Regions from separate parts of the Albirhodobacter sp. R86504 genome, predicted to be linked through region 1. Evidence: riboswitches for the same ligand, from Rfam matches in the RefSeq annotation. Region 1 holds a riboswitch; each other region holds the start of a gene.

Region 1 (7,708 bases):
CGCGATCGGGCTTGGCGCCACGGCGTTTTTGTTTTGGGTGCGTAAAGGGTTAAAGCCGCTGCTCCATCGGCTCGGCCTGCGCGGGACGCTGGCGGATGTGCTGGTCAAGCTTGGTCCGGTTGTGGTGGTGTTCGCGACGACCTATCTGGCTTGGGCGTTTGATCTGGCGGAGCGGGGCGTTAAGATCGTGGGGGCGGTGCCTCAAAGCCTGCCGCCGTTCACGATGCCATCTGTGTCGCCCGATCTGATCATGCAGTTGCTGGTACCCGCGTTTTTGATCTCGCTCATCGGGTTTGTGGAATCCGTCTCCGTGGCGCAAACTTTGGCCGCGAAAAAACGACAAAGGATTGATCCCGATCAGGAGTTGATCGGCCTCGGGGCGGCCAATATCGGCGCGGCGCTGACGGGCGGCTTTCCGGTGACGGGCGGGTTTTCGCGGTCGGTGGTGAATTTCGATGCGGGCGCCGAAACTCCGGCGGCGGGGGCGTTCACCGCAATCGGTCTGGCGATTGCGGCGCTTGTCCTGACGCCTTTGATCTATTTCCTGCCAACGGCGACCCTCGCCGCGACCATCATCGTGGCGGTTCTTAGCCTCGTCGATTTCTCGATCCTCAAACGCAGCTGGCAATTCTCCAAGGCGGATTTCGCCGCCGTGCTCGCGACAATTATCATCACGCTTTTGGCGGGGGTTGAGGCGGGCGTGTCGGCAGGCGTTGGCCTGTCAATCCTGCTGCATCTTTACAAAAGCTCGAAACCCCATGTGGCCGAAGTCGGCCGCGTCCCCGGCACAGAGCATTTCCGCAACATCCTGCGCCATGAGGTGATTACCGATCCCCATGTCGTCACCCTGCGTCTGGACGAAAGCCTCTACTTCGCGAATGCGCGCTATTTGGAGGACAAGATTTATGATCGCGTCGCGCGCGACAAGGCCGTGCGACACGTGATTTTGCTCTGTTCCGCGATGAACGACATTGATCTGAGCGCGCTTGAGTCCTTGGAAATGATCAATGCGCGCCTGCATGAGATGGATGTGCGGCTGCACTTGTCGGAGGTCAAAGGGCCGGTGATGGATCGCTTGATGAAGGCACATTTCCTGTCCGAACTTTCGGGCAAGGTGTTTCTATCGCAATTTGAGGCCGCCCAGTTTGCCAAGGGGCAAAACGCGGGGCCTCTGTCCGAAGCTCAGGCGGAGCGCTGCGCGACATAGGCCGAGACCAGCAATTGCGCCATGTGGTAGATCATGACGGGTAAGACGATTGCGCCGATTTGATCGGCGGGGAAAATCGCGGCCGCAATCGGCAATCCGCTGGCCAAGCTTTTGGTCGACCCGCAGAAAAACAGCGCGAGGCGATCTGCGGCCGGGAGGGCGAAAAGCCGCCCAAAAAGCGAGACCGCGCCCATAATAACGGCCAGAAAGAGCAAGGTGATCGCGATCAAGCTCGCAAGGCTTGCCGTTGAAATATCATTCCACAGCCCGGCGACCGTGCTCGCGCTGAAGGCGGAATAGACGATCAGCAGGATTGATCCGCGATCGACGGCTTTCGTCACGATGCTGTGGCGGGCGATAAACGGGCCGATGAGGCCGCGCAGCAGCTGTCCTAAAACGAAGGGCAACAGGATCTGCACGCCAATCTTGATCACGGCATCCAACCGCACCGCGCCACCATCTTGATGCAGCAAAAGCGCGACCAGCGCAGGGGTCAGGAACACCCCGATCAAATTGGATACAGACGCCGCGCAGATCGCCGCGGGCACATTCCCCTTCGCGATCGAGGTGAAGGCGATGGAGGATTGCACCGTTGAGGGAAGCACCGCGAGGAACAACAAGCCCAAGCTGAGCGCCGAGCCCAGAATGGAGCCGAAAACGCCAGCAAATATCAGCCCGATCACCGGAAACAGGACGAATGTCGCGCCGAGCACCAGCCCCTGTAAGCGCAGATTCATGAAACCGTCGCGCACGGCGGCGGGGCTGAGCTTGGTGCCATAGAGAAAGAACAGCAGCGACACCGCCCAATAGGTAACATAGCCCAAGATCTCTGCGGGTGCGCCGCTGGCGGGGAGCACGACCCCGAAAGCCACCGTCACCAAGAGTAAAATCATGTAGGCATCAATGCCGAGAGTTTTTAAATATTTCATCTTTTGCCCTGCGCTGTCCGATCAGGTCGCGCCGCAATTACCGCGCCCCTTTGCAAAACCATATCGCGCAGGGCGAGGCCATCTTTTTCGTCGCCTCCCGAACGCAAGATCCGGCCCGCTTACGCGAGATACCGCGCCTCCAACGGCGCCAGCCCGTCGATTTGCGCCGTCATAACGTCGCCCGCAATCACGGGCCCAACACCCGCAGGCGTTCCGGTCATGATGATATCGCCTGCGGTAAGGTGATAATACCGCGACAGATACGCGATAACTTCGGGCACGGACCAGATCATTTTGGAGAGGTCGGAGGTTTGGCGCATCTCGCCATTTACCGCGAGCGTGATCGCCTGCGTGCCGATGTCCCCGAAGGTTGCCGCATCGGTCAGCGGCGCGAGAATGGCGGAATTCTCGAAGTTTTTGCCCAGATCCCAAGACCGGCGTTTGTCCTTCGCTTGCGCTTGCAAATCGCGCCGCGTCATATCCAAGCCAACGCCGTAGCCCCAAACCGCCCGCGCGGCCTGCGCGGTATCCGCGTTGAAAAGATCCGCGTCGAGGGCGGCGATAAGTTCGACCTCATGATGCAAATCTTGCGTGCCAGGCGGAAAGGGCAGGGGGCCATCAGGCGCAAGGCTTGAGGCATCTTTCATGAAATAGAACGGCGCCTCGCGGTCGACCTCATGCCCCATTTCGGCGGCGTGATCCGCGTAATTCCGGCCCACGCAGAAAATCCGGTGGATCGGGTAGTCGCCGTGGTCGGTGGCGATCATCACGGGCGGTCGGGGCGGGAAAAGCGGCTCTGTCATAGGGTCTCCTGACGGTGGCAACGCGCGTCACAGCGCGTGCGAGAAATGTAGCCGCATGCCGCCTGACGCATCCGGCGCGGGCACGCGCATTGCCGCGACGCCAAAAACATCGCGGAGACACGCCTCGTTCAACACCTCGCAAGGTGCGCCAACTGCCACCAAATTGCCAGCCTGCATAACGCCGATTCGATCACAGATCATTGCCTGATTGAGGTCATGCAGGGCGATCATGCGGGTGATGTTCAGGCTCTGAACCAGCGCAATCAGCCCCAATTGATGCCGGATATCGAGATGGTTCGTCGGCTCGTCCAATACCAGAATTTCGGGCGTCTGGGCGAGGGCGCGGGCGATATGCACCCGTTGGCGTTCGCCGCCCGAAAGGGTGTGCCACAAGCGGTGGCGCAGGCCCGTCATCTCGACAGCCTCCAGCGCGGATTGCACGGCCGCTTCGTCCTGAGCGCCCCATCCGCGCAGCGGCGACAGGAAAGGTGTGCGCCCCAAACCGACCGCTTGTGTCACGGTTAACCGGTCGGTCGTATCCGCCTGTTGCTCAACGAAGGCGATCAGCTGCGCACGCTCGCGCGCAGGGATTTTGTCAAGCGGCGTGCCGCGCAGGCGCACCGTGCCCGTGCTGGGTTTATGCAGCCCCGCGAGGCAACGCATCAACGTGGTCTTCCCCGATCCGTTCGGCCCGATCAGGCCGAAAAGCTCGCCCTCATTGAGACCAAGCGAAACATCGCGGATGATGTCGGTGCGGTGCAGGCGCGCGCCGATGTTTTGTGCGCTCAAACTCATCGGCGGGCGCCGCGAATGAGGATCAAAGCGAAGGCGGGTGCGCCGACAAGTGCTGTGATGACGCCAATCGGCAGGACTTGCCCGGGTATCAAGATGCGCGAGATCACATCCGCCGCAATCAAGAACACCGCGCCCGCAAAGGCCGAAGCTGGCACGAGCCGATCATGCCGTGTGCCGACCAAAAAGCGCATCGCATGCGGGATCACGAGGCCGACGAACCCGATCGAGCCGACTTTCGACACCAAAACACCAATCATCACAGCGGTGGTGGTGATCAACACGCCGCGCACCGCGCGCACATTGATCCCCAAAGCGGCGGCGCTATCGGCCCCGAAGGTGAACGCATCCAGCGCGCGGCGATGCCACAGGCACAGCGCCGAACCAATCACGGTCACGATCAGGCAGGGCGCGACATCCTCCCACCGGATGCCCGACAGGTTCCCCATGAGCCAAAACAAGATGCCGCGCGCCTGTTCGGCATTGGCCGAGCGCGCGATGATGAAGGCGGTTAAGGCGTGGAACAATTGCGAGCTGGCGATGCCCGCGAGGATAATTGCGGCGGCGGCTTGCGTGCCGCGACCGCCGCCCGTCAATCCGCCTGATCCGCCGCTGCCGACGGCATGGGCGAGGGCAACAACGCAGCCAAAGGCGAGGAGCGCGCCGATCAACGCGCCAGCCGACATGGTGATCATGTCCGACGAGACGCCGAAGGCTGATAGCCCGAAGCCCGTCGCGCCAACCCCTGCGACGCTGATCAGAACTGCTCCGGTCGACGCCCCCGCCGAGAGGCCCATCAGATACGGATCGGCCAGCGGATTGCGCAGCAACGCCTGTAAAACGACCCCCGTCAGCGCAAGCCCCGCGCCGCAACCCGCCGCGACGAGCGCACGCGGGAGGCGGTAGCTCCAGATGATGCCCGCATCGATCCGGTCTACGGTGAATTCCGCGCCCAGCAGGTGGTTTGCCAAGGTCTGGATCACCGTGCGCAGCGGCAAAGACGTCTCCCCGATGGCGGTGCCGATCAGCACCGCGCCGCACACCGCCGCCATCATCGCGAGAGGCATCACCAAAGGGCGCGCGCCCTGATGTGGCAAGAAGGCGGCGGCTGTTCTCACCGCAAATCCATCGCGGCGAGGGCCGAGGACAGATCATCCAGCGCGTAAATCGACCGCACCGTGGCATCCATCGCGTGGGCGTCCATCTCGATGATCCGCCCCTCAATCACGGCTTTCATCTGGCTGGCAACAGGATCACTGCGCAAGAAGGCCAGTTTTTGCGCGACATCATCGGCGGCATGGCGACGACGATCCATCTTCGCGATGACAATCACATCGGGGTCACTCTTTGCGATGGTTTCCCACCCAACGGTCGGCCATTCCTCATCCGATTGCACGATATTGGTGATGCCGAGCGCATCCATCATATATCCTGGCGCGCCGAGCTGCCCTGCGACGAACGGATCAACCTGCGTATCCGCCGAGGAGAACCAGAAAACCGCCGACAGATCATCGGGCAGATCAAGGGCCTGCGCGCGCGCAATCGCCTTCGCTTCCGTGTCTTTCAGCTCTGCGATCAAGGCATCGCCATCGGCGGGCACGTTGAAGATCTGCGCAAGCTCGCGGATGCCTTTGTAAACTGATCCGGTGTCGAACGCGCCGACGCGCAAACCGTCGCCGCCCGTAGAATTATCTTTCGCGTCGCAATCCGCAGGTAGGATATACGATCCAATCCCGAGATCGTGGAACATCTCGCGCGTCGCGACGCTTCCCGTCGGGCCGACATGCCATTCATATTGCGCGACGACGAGATCAGGCTTTTGGGCGACGACGCTCTCGAAGCTCGGGTCGTTATCGGCCAGGCGCGGGATCGTGGCGTCCACCTGTGCAAAACGCGGCATAACGGCGCTGAACCAAACGGAGGTGCCAGAAACTTTCGGCGCGAGCCCCAAGAGATAGAGGATTTCCGTGGCGGCTTGCCCAACCGCGACGGTGCTTTGCGGGGCCGCATCAAAGGTGATCTGCGTGCCGCAATTGCTCAGCGTCAGGGGATAGCGCGTCTCTTGCGCGGAGGCGTGATGGCCCCAAGCGCAGGCGAAAATGCCCGCGATGAGCGCGCGCGAAAGTGGTTTGGTCATCTGGTCCGTCCCGTCAGATTGCCGTGTGACGGGGCCGTGACGTGAAATTTCGTGGAACTCCACGCTGATTTCCCGCCCCGAAACACCCCGTCCGGTCGTGGTTACATTAGGTCGGCAGGTCTCCTGACTAACGGATCAACGCGCGCCCCACCTTCCCGAGAAGATCCCAGTGGTGTTCGAGGCACGCTCCTCGCCTACAGTTGCGGGGGCAGTTCCGATTACCAGCCAAAGCTGGACCGGATTCCCTTTTCATTCTCGAAAGAAACCGACGCGGATTTTGTGGCACCATTCCCCCCCAAGATCAATGGGCGGCAAGGGCAGCTTATGAAAAAGGCCACGCACCGGATTGGATGCGTGGCCTCATATCTTGAGCGGCTGAGTTTAGCCGATAATCGCGTTCAGCGTGGCCGACGGGCGCATCACGGCCGCGGTTTTCGCCGCATCTGTGCGGTAATATCCGCCCAAATCCGCAGCCTTGCCTTGAACGGCTTTGATCTCGGCGAGAATTTTATCCTCACCCAAGGTCAATGCTTCCGCAACCGGTGTGAAATGCTCGGCCAGTTCGGCATCCTCGGTTTGCGCGGCAAGGGCCTCGGCCCAGTAGCGCGCGAACCAGTAGTGGCTGTCGCGGTTGTCCGGCTGGCCGACTTTACGCGAGGGCGACCGGTCGTGATCCAGAATGCCTTGCGTTGCGGTATCCACGGCCTTGCCCAGCACGCGCGCCTTTTCATTGCCTTTGGTATCGGCAAGGAAGGTCAGGCTTTCGCCCAAGGCGCAGAATTCGCCAAGGCTATCCCAACGCAGGTGGTTTTCTTCCATCAACTGCTGAACATGCTTGGGCGCGGAGCCACCGGCACCGGTTTCAAACAGCCCGCCACCGTTCATCAGTTTCACGATCGACAGCATCTTCGCGGAGGTCGCGAGTTCCAAAATCGGGAACAGATCGGTGAGGTAATCGCGCAGGACGTTGCCGGTGATCGCGATGGTGTTTTCGCCTTTGGTGATCGTCTCGAACGAGGCGCGCGTCGCTTCGCGGGGAGCCATGATCTCGAATTTATCGGCCACGCCTTTGGCTTCCAAAATCGGTTTCACATAGGCGATCAGCTCGGCATCATGCGCGCGGGCGGCATCCAGCCAGAAGATCGCGCGGCAGCCTTCCGCACGTTGACGATCGATCGCAAGGTTGACCCAATCCTCAATCGGGGCTTTGCGGGCCGATGCCGAACGCCAGATGTCGTTGGCCTCAACCTTATGCTCATGCAACACGGTGCCATCATCGAGGATCATCTTCACGACACCCGCCTGCGGGATCTCGAAAGTGGTCGGATGCGAGCCGTATTCCTCGGCCTTTTGCGCCATCAGGCCAACGTTTTGCACGGTGCCTGCGGTGGCGGGATTGAGCTTGCCGTTCTCTTTGAAGAACTTGATCGTCTCATCGTAAACCGGCGCGTAGGAATTATCCGGGATCACGCAATTGGTGTCGGATTCCTTGCCGTCCGGGCCCCAACCTTTGCCGCCAGCGCGGATCAACGCGGGCATCGACGCGTCGATAATCACATCGGACGAGACGTGCAAATTGGTGATGCCCTTGTCGGAATCCACCATATACATCGGCGGGCGCGCGGCCATGCAGGCGTCAATATCCGCCATGATTTCCGCATTGCCCTTCACCCGTGCGAGCAAATCGCCAAGGCCGGAATTCGGGTTCACGCCCAGATCGCGCATCGCATCGCCGTGCTTCTCGAACACCGGCGCGAGGAACGCTTTCACCGCATGGCCGAAGATGATCGGATCGGACACTTTCATCATCGTTGCCTTCATGTGCAACGAAAACAGCGTG
Region 2 (7,708 bases), on a different contig from region 1:
CGGAGATTGGGAAGGGGTGCCTTATACCGAGTTACCCGATATCGGCGTGATGTCTGGCGCGGAGTTGGCGTTGCATCGCCCACCGCAGGGTGAGAGTTTCGCCGATCTTTGCGCGAGAGCGTGCCCCGTTATTTCCGGCCTCGGTCATCACGATCAACACCGGAAAATAGCGCTCGTTGTTCACGCGGGAACGATCCGCGCCGCGCTCTCATTGGCGGTGGGGCAGCCCGCCGCGCTTTCGTTCCAAGTCGCAAATCTGTCTCTAACGCGGCTGATTTTGCTTCCTCAAGCGGCCTATTCGATCGCAGGTGTCAATTGGACAGCGTGATCCGTGTCGAGGGGCATTTCGGAGAATTGGTGCAGGGGCGCCTAGGAGCGTCAGGTCCCGTGGTTCTTGTGTCGTTGCCCTGCGCGGCGCTTGCCGTGACGGCACGCCTCTTGCCGCAGGCCGGCCTCTCGATTCATGGGAGCGGGCAGCGCATCATCTCGCCTGCGCGCGCGCGGGCTCTCCTTCAAGATCTCGGAATCCGGATGACGGGGCGCATTGTTTTGCGGGCCGATATGCCAGCGGGAGGTGGTGCGGGGGCGTCAACGGCCGCTTTGGTTGCGATCGCCCGGCTGGCCGGCGTGAGTGACAGCGTCTCCATCGCGCGGGCTTGCCTACGCACTGAGGGCGCGACTGATCCCTTGATGTTTCCCGATGCTGGGCGCCGCGTTTGGGCGTCTCGGCTTGGCAAAACAGTGTCAAACTTGCCTGAAATAGAGCCGTTTGATGTCATCGGCGGCTTTATAGGGGCGCCCGTTGCTACCGACGCACGGGATGCGAGATTCCCCGATGTCGAAGACCTCATCAAGAGCTGGACGACTGGTCGTCTGGATCAGGTCGCCGAGCTGGCAACGGAATCGGCGCGGCGAACGATTGCTCTGCGTGGCCCGCGTCACGATCAGAGCGAGGCGCTCGCAAAGCGACTGGGCGCTCGTGGATGGATGATCGCGCACACAGGGTCCGCGCGTGGATATATGTTTCCGAAGGGTCAAACCCCGCCAAATGCGAAGAGCATCTTGCGGGACGCGGGCTATAAATCTGTGGTTCGGTTTCGGGGGGGGGCATGACAACAGCTTGGATCATGCTGGTGGCGATCGGTCTTGACGCTCTTTTGAGCTGGCCGAGCAGGATCTACGTGCGGATCGGACATCCGGTGACTTGGCTGGGCGCCCTCATTACCGCGCTGGAACGTCGCTTGAATCACGGTGGTTTGCGGCGCGCGAAAGGTGTGGTGATGATGCTCATCGTCGTCACGCTAGCCACCCTTGTCGCGAGTGCGGTGCAGGTAGGTATCGCTCACTTCGTCTCTAATTCTGCCCAATCCTATCTTTTATTGGGGGTCGTGGCGTGGCCCTTCATCGCGACACGTTCGATGTATGACCATGTTCGCGCAGTTCTAGTGCCCTTAAAATCGGGTGACATCGCCGCGGCACGTTTTGCCGTCTCAATGATTGTGGGGCGCGATCCATCCGCGCTTGACGATGCCGGGGTCTCACGCGCCGCAATTGAAAGCCTTGCCGAGAATACTTCGGACGGAATTGTCGCGCCGGTCTTCTGGGGTTTGGTCGCGGGATTGCCCGGAATTGTTGCCTATAAAGCGATCAACACACTCGATTCCATGATCGGGCATCGCTCCGAGCGCTATGAGGCCTTCGGTTGGGCGTCTGCGCGGATTGATGATCTTGTGAATCTGGTTCCTGCACGGATCACGGGGATGCTGTTCGCCGTCGTATCGCCTTCGCCGCTGAGGTCTATGCGCGCGATGTTTAGGGATGCGCGGCATCATCGGTCGCCGAACGCGGGATGGCCAGAGGCTGCCATGGCGGGCGCGCTCAACATCCGGCTTTCCGGTCCGCGGGTCTACGATGGTCAGCTCTCGCAAGAGCGGTGGGTAAATGGCGGAGGTCAAGATCCCCGTGCCGATGATATCGCACGTGGGTTGAGGTTGTATCTTCGGGCGATGGGCCTCATGACGGTTCTAGTCGCTTGCCTAGTGGAGGTATGATGCGTGATCACGGTGGCAATTTAGACGCAGCTCGCTTGCGCTACGGCGGTAGCGATTGGATCGATTTGTCGACAGGTATCAATCGCGCGCCATACCCCTTGCCGTCTATTTCGCATGAGGCGTGGGCCAGTTTGCCGCAACGCACGCAAGTGGTGCGTCTTTGCGAGCAAGCGCGCGCGACTTACGCTGTCGCCGAGCAGGCTGACATCTTACCGGTCGCCGGGGCGCAAGCGGCGATCCAGATGTTGCCTCACGTGTTGCCGCGCGGGCGCGCGCACATCTACGGCCCAACCTATAACGAGCACTCAGCAGCGTTGAGTGCGGCGGGTTGGGATGTCCGGACGGTTACATCGCTGAGTGATGTCGAGGGCGCGGATCTGGGCGTGATCGTTAATCCGAACAACCCCTCAGGCGAGGTTTTCCAGCCCGAGACTTTACTTGCCTTGCGGGCAAATGTTGGCGCGTTGATCGTGGATGAAAGTTTCGCGGATCCGCAGCCCGACCTATCGCTCGCGCCATATGCGGGGGAGGCGGGCCTGCTGATCTTGCGATCGTTCGGGAAGTTTTACGGGCTTGCCGGTTTGCGACTTGGCTTTATCATTGGGGCGCCTGATCAAGTTGCAGCATTGCGTGACATGGCGGGGCCGTGGCCGGTGTGTGGACCGGCGCTTGAGATCGGTCGAACCGCATTGGGCGACAGGGATTGGGCGAAGGTAACGATTGCGCGGCTTCGTGAGGAATGCGGCGTGATCGACGCGATCGCCCGCCAAGCGGGATGGACGATGATCGGTGGTTGCGAGCTATTTCGGCTCTATTCTTGCGAAAATGCGCAGGCCGCGCAGGACAAACTTGCGCGGGCTAGCATTTGGAGCCGGATTTTCCCTTGGTCAGACGAATTGATCCGACTCGGCTTGCCGAGCGGGGACGTGGAATGGGGCCGTCTCAGGGCGGCAATGGAGGGCTAATGGAATTCTCATCTGAGCAAGCATTGGTATTGCGCGAGATATTGCGCTGGCGGCGTGATGTCCGTCATTTCCGGACGGATCCGGTTGAGGAAGAGACCCTTCGGATGCTGATCGCGGTGATGGCGGCCGCGCCGTCCGTCGGGAATGCGCGCCCGTGGCGCGTCGTCCGCGTGCGCGATAAAGCTTTGCGCGGGGCGGTGCGGGCGGAATTCGAGCGGTGCAATTCTGCTGCTTTAGAGACGTATTCCGGCGAGCGAGCAGAAACCTATGCGGGACTGAAGCTCGCAGGGCTCGATGCGGCACCTGAGCAATTTGCGATCTTCACGGATATGGAGCCCGAAGCAGGGCACCGCCTCGGCCGTGCGACGATGGCTGAAACCCTGCGGCAATCTACGGCGATGGCAATCCACACGCTTTGGCTGGCTGCAAGGGCGGAAAATCTTGGAATGGGCATGGTGTCCATTGTCGATCCGGAACGCATGGAGCAAATCTTTGATGTTCATGCAGATTGGGAATTCTCCGCCTATCTTTGCATCGGGCACCCCGAATTTAAGGATGACACACCGCTTTTGCACCGCGCCGGATGGCAAGAAAACGCGCCAACTCTCTGGGATGATCGCTAGCGCGCAACCGAAAGAATTGCGTCGACATCGCAATGCCGTTCCAAATGCTGCGCGAGCGCGTTGAGCGTTTCATCAATGAGTTCAGAGTGGCGCAGGCCAGAGTTGGGCGCACCCAGCTTCGACAAGAACGCGGAGCGGAAGGTGTCATCCGCGAACATCCCGTGAAGGTAGGATCCCGTGATCCGGCCATCCGCCGATTGCGCGCCCTCTGGCTGCCCGTCGATCAGGGCGAAGGGACGTGCGCAATCAACGCCCGTCGTTGTGCCAATATGAATCTCGTAGCCGTCGATGTTTAAGCCGGTGGAAGCATGCGTCGCAGTGACGCGTGTGAGGCGCTTGTTGGGGGTCATGAGAGTTTGGGTTTGGAGAAAGCCGAGCCCCTCGGTTTCTCCCGCGGTGCCTTCGATACCCTCTGGATCGGCAATGCGCTGCCCCAGCATCTGGTAGCCGCCGCAAATCCCCAACACATGCCCGCCACGCCGAATATGGGCGTGAATATCGATATCCCAGCCTTGCGCACGTAGATAGGCGAGATCACCCCGCGTCGATTTCGATCCCGGAATGATGATGAGATCGCAAGGCGGAATCGCTTCGCCTGCCCGCACCATCGTCAGCCGCACGGACGGCTCGGCCGCGAGCGGATCAAGGTCGTCGAAATTTGCGATCCGCGAGAGGGTCAAAGCGCAGATATGAATTGGCCCGTTGCCGGAATTCCGGCGAAGATCGAGCGCATCCTCCGCCGGCAGGTTACCTGCATCGGTGAAGAACGGAACAACACCCATCCCGCGCCAGTTGGTTCGGTGCTCGATGAGCCGGTAGCCATCATCAAACAGCGTTGGGTCTCCGCGAAACTTGTTGATCAAAAAGCCTGCGATCATCGCGTTGTCTTCCGGGTCCAGCACGGCTTGGGTTCCAACGATCTGCGCAATGACGCCGCCGCGATCGATGTCTCCCGTCAGAATAACGGGCACATCCGCCATCCGCGCAAATCCCATATTCGCAATATCGTTGGCGCGCAGATTAACCTCAGCAGGGCTGCCGGCGCCCTCTACAATAACAAGATCGCATTGCGCTTTCAGCCGGTTAAAACTTTCCAAGACCGGTGCCATAAGGGATGGTTTTAGGGCGGAATAGTCTCTTGCCCGAACGGTTGTGAGACGCTTTCCTTGCACAATGACCTGCGAGCCGGTCTCGGACTCGGGCTTTAGCAGGATCGGATTCATATCCACAATCGCATCGCGTTGTGAGGCGAGCGCTTGCAAAGCCTGCGCGCGCCCGATTTCACCGCCGTCCACTGTCACGGCTGCGTTGTTTGACATATTTTGCGGCTTGAACGGCGAAACTGACAATCCCCGCAGCACCGCGGCGCGGCACAAACCCGCAACCAGCAACGATTTCCCAACGTTAGAGCCTGCGCCCTGGATCATAACCGCGCGTGTCATCGCGTCAGAACTCCACGCCGATCTGCGCTTTGATACCCGACCGGAACGGGTGTTTGATCAACGTCATCTCGGTCACAAGATCTGCGATCTCGATCAGCTCCTCCTTAGCATTCCGCCCTGTGAGGCAGACATGTGTCATTGGAGGCTTTTCCTCCCGCAGGAACCGGACCACCTCCTCGATATTGAGATAGTCGTAGCGCAACGCGATATTGATTTCATCAAGCAAAACAAAACGGATTTCGGGATCGAGGATGAGTTCTTTGGCCTTCGCCCATCCTTTCTCCGCGGCGGCGATGTCGCGGGCCCGATCCTGGGTTTCCCACGTAAAACCTTCGCCCATCGCATGGAATTGGCACAGATCAGAGAAGTTCGCCTCAATCAGGCGGCGCTCGCCGGTATCCCACGCGCCCTTGATGAATTGTACCACGGCGCAAGGCATCTCATGCGCGATACACCGCAAGATCATCCCGAATCCCGAGGAAGATTTGCCTTTCCCCGCGCCGGTATGCACGAGGATCAGCCCTTTCTCACCCTCCTTCGCAGCCATGATCTTATCACGCGCGGCCTTCTTCTTTGCCATTTTCATCGCGTGACGGGCGTCAACGTTGTTCTCATCGGTCATCTGTTGATCCATCCTTGACAATAGGGGCTGCGGTGCCTCAGTTGGGCCGCATGTTGGTTCCTGTTCTAGGACAGGTGAAGAGGGAATGCGACAGGTTTACGACCGCTCATCGGTCGCAACCGAAGCGCAGCCGCCCCCGCGACCGTGACCGGAGAGACCCGTCAACGCCACTGGGAAACCGGGAAGGCAGAGGGGTTGAGGGGAAACCCAGATCCGCAAGCCGGGAGACCTGCCAGCATCGACTGAACGGGCGAACGGGGTGTTTCGCAACCGGCAGAGACCGCGCGCGGTTTTGGCTGGCTATGCCCTATTCTCCCCCGATATTGGAGAGGCCGATGACGACGCTTTACGTATGCACCACATGTAAGCGCGAGGGCGCTGACCCCGACGCAGACCGCGACGGGGCGAAGCTTTTGGCCGCAATCGTCGCGCAAAATGTGCCTGATGCTGTGCAAGTTGTGCCTGTGGAGTGTCTCTCCGCGTGTTCGAATGGCTGCGCAGTTGCGCTGACCGAGGCCGGGAAATGGACCTACGTCTACGGACGTATGGATCCGGATCTTCATGCCGCCGAGATTCTGGAGGGCGCTGCAAAATACGCGGCCTCCGCCGATGGGATCGTGCCGTGGCGCGACCGCCCCGTTATTTTTCGCAAACAATCTGTTGCGCGAATTCCGCCCCTTGTTCCGGCTCAGGAGTAACTCATGTCCGATCTCGCTAAAATTCCCGTCACGATCATCACCGGCTTCCTTGGCTCGGGGAAAACAACTCTGATCCGGCATCTCATGGCCAATCCACAGGGCAAACGCCTCGCGGTTCTGGTCAATGAATTTGGCACCGTCGGCGTCGATGGCGATATCCTTAAAAGCTGCGCTGACGAAAATTGTCCGGCGGAAAATATCGTCGAACTCGCGAACGGTTGTATTTGCTGCACCGTGGCGGATGATTTCATCCCGACGATCGAGGCGCTGATGGCGATGCCACAGCGCCCTGATCACATCTTGATTGAAACTTCGGGTCTTGCTTTGCCAAAGCCGCTGCTTAAGGCCTTCGATTGGCCTGCGATCCGGTCCAAAATCACGGTCGACGGCGTCATCGCATTGGCGGATGCGGAGGCAGTCGCGGCGGGCCGCTTTGCCCCGGATGTTAAGGCCGTGGATGCGCAGCGCGCCGCCGACGACAGCATTGATCACGAGACGCCGCTGTCGGAAGTTTTCGAAGATCAGATCGCTTGTGCTGACATCGTATTGTTGTCGAAGGCGGATCTCGCAGGCGAAAGCGGTCTTGCTGCCGCGCGTGCGGTGATTGACGCGGAGGCGCCGCGTAAGCTTCCTGTTCTGTCAATGACGGATGGGGTCATTGACCCGCGTGTGATTTTGGGTCTGAACGCCGCAGCGGAAGATGATCTGGATGCGCGGCCGTCGCATCATGACGGGGCGGATGACCACGAACATGACGATTTTGAATCGGTTGTCATTGAAATGGGCGAAATTTCTGATCCAGAGGATCTCGCGGCGCGGATCGTCCGCCTCGCGCGGGAAAATCATGTTTTGCGCGTGAAGGGTCACGTGGCGGTTGCCGGCAAGCCAATGCGCTTATTGGTGCAAGCGGTCGGTGAGCGTGTCCGTCATCAGTATGACCGTCCCTGGGGGACGGAACGGATGTCGGCTCTCGTAGTGATCGCAGAGCATCACGACATGGATGAGGCCGCGATCCGTACGGTATTGCTCGGCTGATGCACGTCGTTTTTCGCGAAAGTCACGGCCTCGAAGAAAGCGAGACGCCAACGGATCTGGGGCAGACGCCCGCGGATATGGTTGTGCTTTCGTTTTCCGATAGTGACTTGGGGGCTTTCGCGGCGGGGTGGCATCGGGCGGAGGGTGGTTTGCCGAGTTTGCGCTTGGCGAACCTTGTCGCGTTAAAGCATCCGCTTTCGGTGGATGTTTATTGCGAACAAACCTTGGCCGAGGCGAAGGCGATTTTGGTGCGCGTGATCGGCGGCGAGAGC
Region 3 (7,708 bases), on a different contig from region 1:
TTTCGATCATATCCACTTGGTCTTTAATATTTGTCCATTTGTGGTTTTTGAGCGAAGCAACTTGGATTTCGTTGTCGAAGTGGCCGATATTGCCGACGATCGCCATATCCTTCATCTCGCGGATATGCTCGATGCGGATCACATCCTTGTTGCCCGTCGTGGTGATGAAGATATCCGCAGTGGACACAACATCTTCCAGCAAAACAACTTCAAACCCATCCATCGCCGCCTGCAGAGCACAGATCGGATCAACTTCCGTAACCTTCACGCGTGCGCCTGCGCCCTGCAAAGATGCCGCCGAACCTTTACCCACGTCGCCGTAGCCGCACACGACGGCCACTTTACCGGCCATCATCACATCGGTCGCACGACGGATACCGTCGACCAGCGATTCCTTGCAGCCGTACTTGTTATCGAATTTCGATTTGGTCACGGAGTCGTTCACATTGATCGCTGGGAACGGCAATTGACCTTTCTTGTGCAAATCATAAAGGCGGTGCACGCCCGTGGTCGTTTCCTCGGAAACACCCTTGATTGCATCGCGGGTTTTTGTGAACCAACCAGGGGACTGCGCCATCCGCTTTTTGATCTGTGCGAAGATTGCCTCTTCTTCCTCGGATGTCGGCACAGCGATCAAATCAGTCTCGCCAGCTTCAACACGTGCGCCAAGCAGTACGTAGAGCGTGGCATCGCCGCCATCATCGAGGATCATGTTCGCACCGTCCGGGAATTGGAACGAGCGATCCAGATAATCCCAATGCTCGACAAGAGTTTGCCCCTTGATCGCGAACACAGGCGTTCCGCCCGCAGCAATCGCGGCCGCCGCATGATCCTGCGTCGAGAAGATATTGCACGACGCCCAGCGCACATCTGCGCCCAGCGCCGTCAGCGTTTCGATCAGGGCCGCCGTCTGGATCGTCATGTGCAACGAGCCGACAATGCGTGCCCCCTTGAGAGGCTTGCTCTCACCATATTCCGCGCGCAACGTCATGAGGCCCGGCATCTCTGTTTCAGCAATGTCGAGTTCTTTGCGGCCATAGGCGGCCAATGCGATGTCTTTAACGATGTAGTCGGCCATTCTCGGCTCCTGTATTGCGTTGCACGGCTCATATCATCTTCGGGGTTAAGGAACAATCTCCGGCCCCCCAAGCAAATGCTAGGAGGGCCGGTGTTTCTTTCCAACTTTATTGGGCGCATCGCGCGCGACAAGATTAACTTTGCGCAAGGAGTTGTTCTTGCTCCAGAAGCGCGACGGGGTTATCCCCCTGCTCCCAATCGATACCGGAGCTCACAACACATGCGATGCCATCGGCACGGGTATAAATTGCGGTCCACGTGCCCATGATATCGGATGCGTAGAGCGATACAGATCGACCGTCCGCGAGCGGCGAGTTTGCCTTTGCTGTTTCCGCAAAATCATGGTCGAGGGTCTCGACAACATTTTGGCGCAGGTCGCAGTAGGGCTCCGTCGAGGTCTGATCGTTCCCGTAGGTACTGATCGTATCAAAGACGGAGAGATCGCCAAAGCTGTCGCCCGACAAATCATCCATTGGGCGCGAGCTGCTTTGCGCTTGCGGCGTTTCCGGTGCGAACCCTGAGCGAGGGTCGGTTTTCGAGTTTGCCATCGTTACTGGGACGGCGAGGCCAGCCGTTACGGCGGCGAGGATCATCAGTTTCCGGCGCATGATGTGCCTTTCTACTGTCTGGTTCATGTTGGATATATAACGAGTGGAAGCCGCTAAAAGTTCCCGATTATATTTACTTGGCCTGAGCATCGCCCTAATCGTGATCAAATCGAACGGAAGGGATCATCAATGACGACGCGCGCTTGGCAACGGATGCTCTCGGGTCGACGGCTCGATCTTTTGGACCCGACTCCGATGGATATTGAGATTGAAGATATCGCGCACGGGCTGGCTTTTGTGGCGCGGTGGAACGGTCAAACGCGCGGCGACTGGCCCTATTCGGTGGCGGAACATTCTCTGCTCGTCGAGGAAATTTTTACGCGTGCCAATCCGGGCATCAGCGCCAGATGGCGTCTCGCTGCCCTCCTGCACGATGCGCCCGAATACGTGATTGGTGATATGATCAGCCCAGTAAAAGCGGCCGTTGGCCCGCAATATATCGAACTAGATCGAAGGCTGACGGAGGCGATACATCTGCGCTTTGGGCTGCCGACTGTCCTTCCTGCAGCGATGAAGAAAGCAATCAAAGCCGCCGATACGGTTTCGGCGCGGCTGGAGGCGGAGCAGATCGCGGGCTTTAGCTCTGCCGAGGCGGATCGCTTGTTCGGTAAACCCGATCCAAACCTGACCCGCGGGCTGAAACTGCTGCTGCGTCCGCCCGCCGAAGTTCGCCACGCCTTCACGGCCCATCACAACGAGCTTTCGCTCATCTGATCCGCTCAATCGAGGAGCCCCCTTTGACCCGCATCGTCTTTCTGGATCGCGCAACAATCGGCCCAACCATTAATCTCGCGCGCCCGAATGCGCCGCATGAGTGGGCTGACTACCCTACTACATCTTCGGATCAAGTGGTTGCCCGGTTACAAGGCGCTGAGATTGCGATTACCAACAAAGTTCCACTTCGGCGCAAGCACCTCGAACATCTTCCAGATCTAAAATTTATCGCCGTCGCCGCGACGGGATATGATGTGATTGATATCGATGCCTGCCGCGAACGGGGGATCACTGTCTCGAATGTGCGCGGATATGCAGTCCATTCGGTGCCTGAACACGTGATGGCCCTCATTCTTGCGCTCAAGCGCCAACTGCCGGGCTACCGTGAGGATGTCATAAAGGGGGATTGGGCAAGGTCGGGCCAATTCTGTTTCTTTAATCACCCCATTGAGGATCTGGCCGGCAAAACCCTCGGGATCATCGGCGGTGGCTCCATAGGGCAATCAGTCGCGCGACTGGCGCAAGCCTTTGGCATGCGGGTCATTTTCGCTGCCCGCAAGGGAGAGGCCGCGACATCAACCCGTATCGGGTTCGACGATTTTCTGGCCGAGAGTGACGTGATCACGCTTCACTGTCCGCTTAACGCGGAGACAATAGGCCTGATAGGTGCTGAAGAATTTAGCAAGATGGCGCGGCGACCTGTCTTGATCAATACTGCGCGGGGTGGTCTGGTGGATGAGGTTGCCGCAGTTAACGCTTTGAAGAGAAAAAATATTTCCGGTATAGGCTTTGATGTGACCACTCCGGAACCGCCCCTGCCGGATAACCCTTTAATGGGGATCGCGGACTTGCCAAATGTGATCCTTACGCCCCATGTTGCGTGGGCGAGCGATGAAGCGATGACGGCGCTATGGGCGCAAGTCATTGAAGGTATTGATGCCTTTATCGCGGGAACGCCGAAGAGGATATTAACGTGAACAAGCAAATCTTGCGCGGCGCTTTCGCCGCGGCCGTGGACGCCGCAACGCCAGCGCAATGTATTGCTGCCGCATTACCGGAACGACCGAGCGGCCGCGTGATTGTCATTGGCGCAGGCAAAGCGGCGGCGCAGATGGCCGCGGCCGTTGAGGCGCAATGGGGCGATGCCGTCGAGGGGCTTGTCGTCACGCGTTACGGGCACGCGGAAGGCGTCTCCTTGCGCAAGATCGGCGTGGTTGAAGCCTCGCATCCCGTTCCCGATCAAGCAGGATTGGATGCCACGCGGCGCATCATGGATTTGCTATCAGGTCTCACGCCAAATGATCTGGTGCTATCCTTGATATCGGGCGGTGGGTCGGCGTTGTTATGCCAACCGATCGACGGGATCAGCCTTGATGACAAACAAGAGCTGACGCGGGCACTGCTGGCTTGCGGCGCAACGATTGGCGAGATGAACGTTATCCGCCAGCGGCTTAGTCAGGTTAAAGGTGGCCGCCTCGCAGCCCTCGCAGCGCCTGCGAAAATCGTGACGCTGTTCATTTCCGACGTGCCTGGCGATGATGCCGAAACCGTGGCATCTGGGCCCACGGTGCGAATACCACCCCATTTGGAAAGCGCGGAGACAATCCTCGCGCGCTACAACATCATCCCGAATACGAGGGTCGCAGCCGCACTCGCCTCCCAAGCGTCGCGCTTGCCGGAAACAGGCGATCTTCAGGCGCATATGGTTGCATCGCCGCGGCAATCCCTTGAAGCCGCCGCGCGATATCTGGAATCACAAGGCTATACGACACTCATCCTATCGGACCGCATTGAAGGCGAGGCGAGAGAGGTTGGCAAAGCACTGACCGCAATCGCGATGAGTGCGGATTTCCTCGGCAAAGCGCCCCTCGCTTTGATTTCGGGCGGTGAGACATCTGTCACTTTACGCGGAAATGGGCGCGGCGGGCGCAACGCCGAATTCGCTCTTGGCGTGGCGATCGCTTTGCGTGGTGCGCGGAACATCTCTTGCCTCGCCGCAGACACTGACGGCATCGACGGATCGGAAGATAATGCGGGCGCCTATGTCGATGGCGAGAGCTTCAACGCAATGAAAGCCGCGGGCGTTGACCCGTTTGCCGCGCTCACGATGAATGACGCATGGGGCGCGTTCAATGCCATCGACTCGCTTTTTGTGACGGGGCCCACCGGCACGAATGTGAATGATCTCAGGATTTTTCTGATCGACGCATAAGATAGATATCCATCACCCATCCATGCGCCGCCCGCGCCCGCGCGCGCGTCTCGATGATCTCGGGGCCAATATCGCCCAACGCCCCCGACAATATCACCTGCTGCGGCATCCCCGCAAAGGCGGCCCACCAGATCTCGATCTCGTCCGGCGGCAAATGTTGGAATGAGCATTCGCCGTCCAGCATCACGACGACACTGCGCGCGGATGGCGGCCACCCCGCATCGCGCAACTGCCGGCCTGTTGTGATCACGACGGGCTCGTTAATATCGTTCAGTGGAATCGCATGCGCCGCGGTGAGCGCCTGAATAGACGTAATTCCGGGAATGACGGTCATCAGCGGCGCAGGTGACAACCGAGCGGCAATGCGCAATGTGCTGTCATAGAGCGATGGATCCCCCCAAACGAGCAAGGCGACCCGCCCAGCGCCGTCGATCGCCGTCATCCAGACCTGCGCAATCGCATCGTGCCAATCGTTCACCCGCTTTGCGTAATCGGGCTCCGCAAGATCACGGACAGGTAGATCGAACTCGCGGATCGCGACATCCGGCGCTACTTCCGCGCAAATATCGAGCCGCAATTCGGAAAGATCATCCTTACCTGCTTTACGCGGCACGATGATGAGATCTGCCGCTTTCAAGGCACGAATGGCCTGAAGCGTGAGATGCTCGGGGTTACCCGTGCCGATCCCAACCAAAAAGAGTTCCATCCTGCCTCCGAATGCAAACGGCCCCCTGCACATGCAGAGGGCCGGTAAGCGCTTATGCGTTAATCAAGCCGCCGTGTGAAGGCGCTCGGACACGAGGCCAGAGCCGTGCAAACCCTTTGCCGATTTTGCGATTCCGAGAACCGCGAGATCGACGAGGGGCTCCAACAGAACAACCGTCATATAGGCCGCGCCGAAAGTCATGATTTCGGACATTGCCGCGAAGCCCTGCCCCCAAATCACCCAGAATGCGACCCAAGCTACAACCCCGCCCTGATAGGCAACCGAGAGCTTCAGCGCTTGCGCGTAGCTGAGATCCACATAGGCGGTATCTTTCGCGATTGCGCGCTGAGCGACCGCTTGCAGCGCGAACAGCGGAACCAGAAGTGTCGTCAAGTTCATGAAGAACTGTGGCAGATCAGTCGGGGCGAAGAAAAGCCCTTGCAGCAAAAGCCCCATCGCAAGACCAAGCGCCGAAGGCCCGATCCCGAGCATCAAGAACAAGGTAGATCCCAGAATCAAATGAACCTCCGAGACGCCCGCCGCGAAATGCGGAAGAATTTCGAAGAAGACGAATGTGCCAATCGTTGCGATCAAAGACCGCGCCGCGAAGGACAAAATGCCGCGAGATGACACGGTCTTCAGCGCTTCACGGCCAGCGTAAACGGCGGCCCCTGCGGCGGTCGCATAGGAAAGTGCGAGTTTGGCGCCATTTACGACGCCCGGTTCGATATGCATATCTTCACTCCTGGCCGTCATCCCCGACGGCGGATTGGTTGCGGGCAAACGCCCCTTGATATGACGGCAGGTCTCCTGACTCGCAGATTAACGCCTCCCCTTCCTTCCCAGCTTTCGCCAGTGGCTTATCGGGGCGACTCTCAGCTCACAGTTGCGGGGGCAGTCGCGGATTTGGCGCCTGATGGCTACACCTCACCGCGTTCCCTTTTCATCCACCAGCGCTCGCACGCTTTGCAGAACCGTCACATCACATGTCTCACGCCCAACCAAACCGGTCAAGCGTCACGCACGACATTGGCGTGGTCGTTCACGTCATCAGGGGGCCATAGATGATTAGAGAGGGCGCGCGCTCCGGCGCGGGCGTCTCCGAGAGATACTTAGCCAAGCTCGCGACGGTAAAATGGCGGATCGATTCGGCATCGGTGGAGACCCCTTCCGCGATCAGGGCGGGCGTCTCGGGCGCGAGACCATGCGCCATCAATTTCGTGGCCAAATCAGGGAACGTCCGACGCGCCATATACACCACAGTCGTCGCACCCCCATCCGTCAGAGCTGCCCAATTGAGCGACTCCGGTAACGCGCCTGTCAAATCGTGGCCGGTGACATATTGTACACGCCGCGAGGTTGACCGACGCGTCAAAGGAATACCCGCAGCGGCCGTCGTCGCGGTAGCGGCCGTCACGCCCGGGATGATCTCGAACGCAATTCCCGCTTCACGCAGCGCAATAATTTCTTCTTCCAACCGTCCGTAAATTCCACAATCGCCGGACTTCAAGCGAACGACCTTGGCCGCTTTTTTCGCATGTTCAACGAGTAGCTCACTCACGTATTCTTGCTTGGGCGACGGCCGACCTGCGCGTTTTCCCACCGCAATCAACTCTGCCCCCTCGCGCACCAAAGCCAAAATCGGGCCGGACGACAAATCATCGTAAAGCACGACATCCGCCGCCTGAAGCCGATTGAGAGCCTTCACCGTAAGCAATTCAGGATCGCCGGGGCCGGAGGAAACGAAAGAAACAAAGCCAGCCATCAGGCCTCCGCGACAAAGTGGAAGAAGCTCCCCGTGACGCGGCCCCCGCCTTCGAAGCTGCGCCATGAACCGGTTTCCGGAACGGCATTGCCCGAGGCATCGCGGACCGACGCGAGAGGCGCATCGGGTTGATCGATAATCGTAGAATAATGGAACTCGTGCCCGCGCGCGAGACTTCCCGCCCCTAAAGACGGAATCGGCGCGTTTAACGTGGCAATCCGGTATCCAAGGTGCATTTTGCGCTTTTCATAGGATGTCACCAAACCGAGCAAACCAACCATCTCGTGGCGCGCACCATCTTTATCGATCAGCCCCGCCCCTAACGCCATATACCCACCGCATTCCCCGTGCACAGGTCGCGTCTGCGCGAACTCGCGCAGCCCGCTGCGGAAAGCCCCTGCCGCAGCAATCTCACCCGCGTGAAGCTCAGGATAGCCGCCAGGCAGCCAACAGACATCGGCCGCTTGATCCGGCGCCTCGTTTTTCAACGGCGCAAAGGGCAAAATCTCCGCCCCAGCCGCGCGCCAGCCGTGTAAAAGATGTGGATAGACGAACGAGAACGCGACATCTTGCGCAAGCGCAATCCTCTGTCCGGGCGGCGTGATGCGCGCGGTTGCATCAGTGTC

What was found. A riboswitch is a leader RNA that binds a small molecule or an ion and turns the genes downstream of it on or off. The one in region 1 is predicted to bind cobalamin.
Region 2: another riboswitch for cobalamin. It lies ahead of SJY32_RS12660 (DUF1636 family protein); the one in region 1 lies ahead of SJY32_RS15800 (ABC transporter substrate-binding protein).
Region 3: another riboswitch for cobalamin. It lies ahead of SJY32_RS12595 (energy-coupling factor ABC transporter permease); the one in region 1 lies ahead of SJY32_RS15800 (ABC transporter substrate-binding protein).

The regions. Positions count from the first base shown of each region.
Region 1 is NZ_JAXHCH010000003.1:27,706-35,413, forward strand. Features, by position in the region: gene SJY32_RS15775 (SulP family inorganic anion transporter) at 1-1,207, shown strand, start outside; gene SJY32_RS15780 (bile acid:sodium symporter family protein) at 1,183-2,136, opposite strand; gene SJY32_RS15785 (fumarylacetoacetate hydrolase family protein) at 2,256-2,939, opposite strand; gene SJY32_RS15790 (ABC transporter ATP-binding protein) at 2,967-3,734, opposite strand; gene SJY32_RS15795 (FecCD family ABC transporter permease) at 3,731-4,849, opposite strand; gene SJY32_RS15800 (ABC transporter substrate-binding protein) at 4,846-5,868, opposite strand; cobalamin riboswitch at 5,964-6,153, opposite strand; gene SJY32_RS15805 (NADP-dependent isocitrate dehydrogenase) at 6,250-7,708, opposite strand, start outside.
Region 2 is NZ_JAXHCH010000002.1:2,205,681-2,213,388, reverse strand. Features, by position in the region: gene SJY32_RS12695 (histidine phosphatase family protein) at 1-328, shown strand, start outside; gene SJY32_RS12690 (propanediol utilization protein) at 325-1,113, shown strand; gene cbiB (adenosylcobinamide-phosphate synthase CbiB) at 1,110-2,051, shown strand; gene cobD (threonine-phosphate decarboxylase CobD) at 2,051-3,016, shown strand; gene bluB (5,6-dimethylbenzimidazole synthase) at 3,016-3,639, shown strand; gene SJY32_RS12670 (cobyric acid synthase) at 3,636-5,081, opposite strand; gene cobO (cob(I)yrinic acid a,c-diamide adenosyltransferase) at 5,086-5,703, opposite strand; cobalamin riboswitch at 5,741-5,955, shown strand; gene SJY32_RS12660 (DUF1636 family protein) at 6,039-6,401, shown strand; gene cobW (cobalamin biosynthesis protein CobW) at 6,405-7,436, shown strand; gene cobN (cobaltochelatase subunit CobN) at 7,436-7,708, shown strand, end outside.
Region 3 is NZ_JAXHCH010000002.1:2,188,031-2,195,738, forward strand. Features, by position in the region: gene ahcY (adenosylhomocysteinase) at 1-1,078, opposite strand, end outside; gene SJY32_RS12570 (hypothetical protein) at 1,212-1,685, opposite strand; gene SJY32_RS12575 (HD domain-containing protein) at 1,815-2,399, shown strand; gene SJY32_RS12580 (D-2-hydroxyacid dehydrogenase) at 2,423-3,376, shown strand; gene SJY32_RS12585 (glycerate kinase) at 3,373-4,611, shown strand; gene cobF (precorrin-6A synthase (deacetylating)) at 4,586-5,317, opposite strand; gene SJY32_RS12595 (energy-coupling factor ABC transporter permease) at 5,381-6,052, opposite strand; cobalamin riboswitch at 6,100-6,311, opposite strand; gene cobA (uroporphyrinogen-III C-methyltransferase) at 6,360-7,082, opposite strand; gene SJY32_RS12605 (cobyrinate a,c-diamide synthase) at 7,082-7,708, opposite strand, start outside.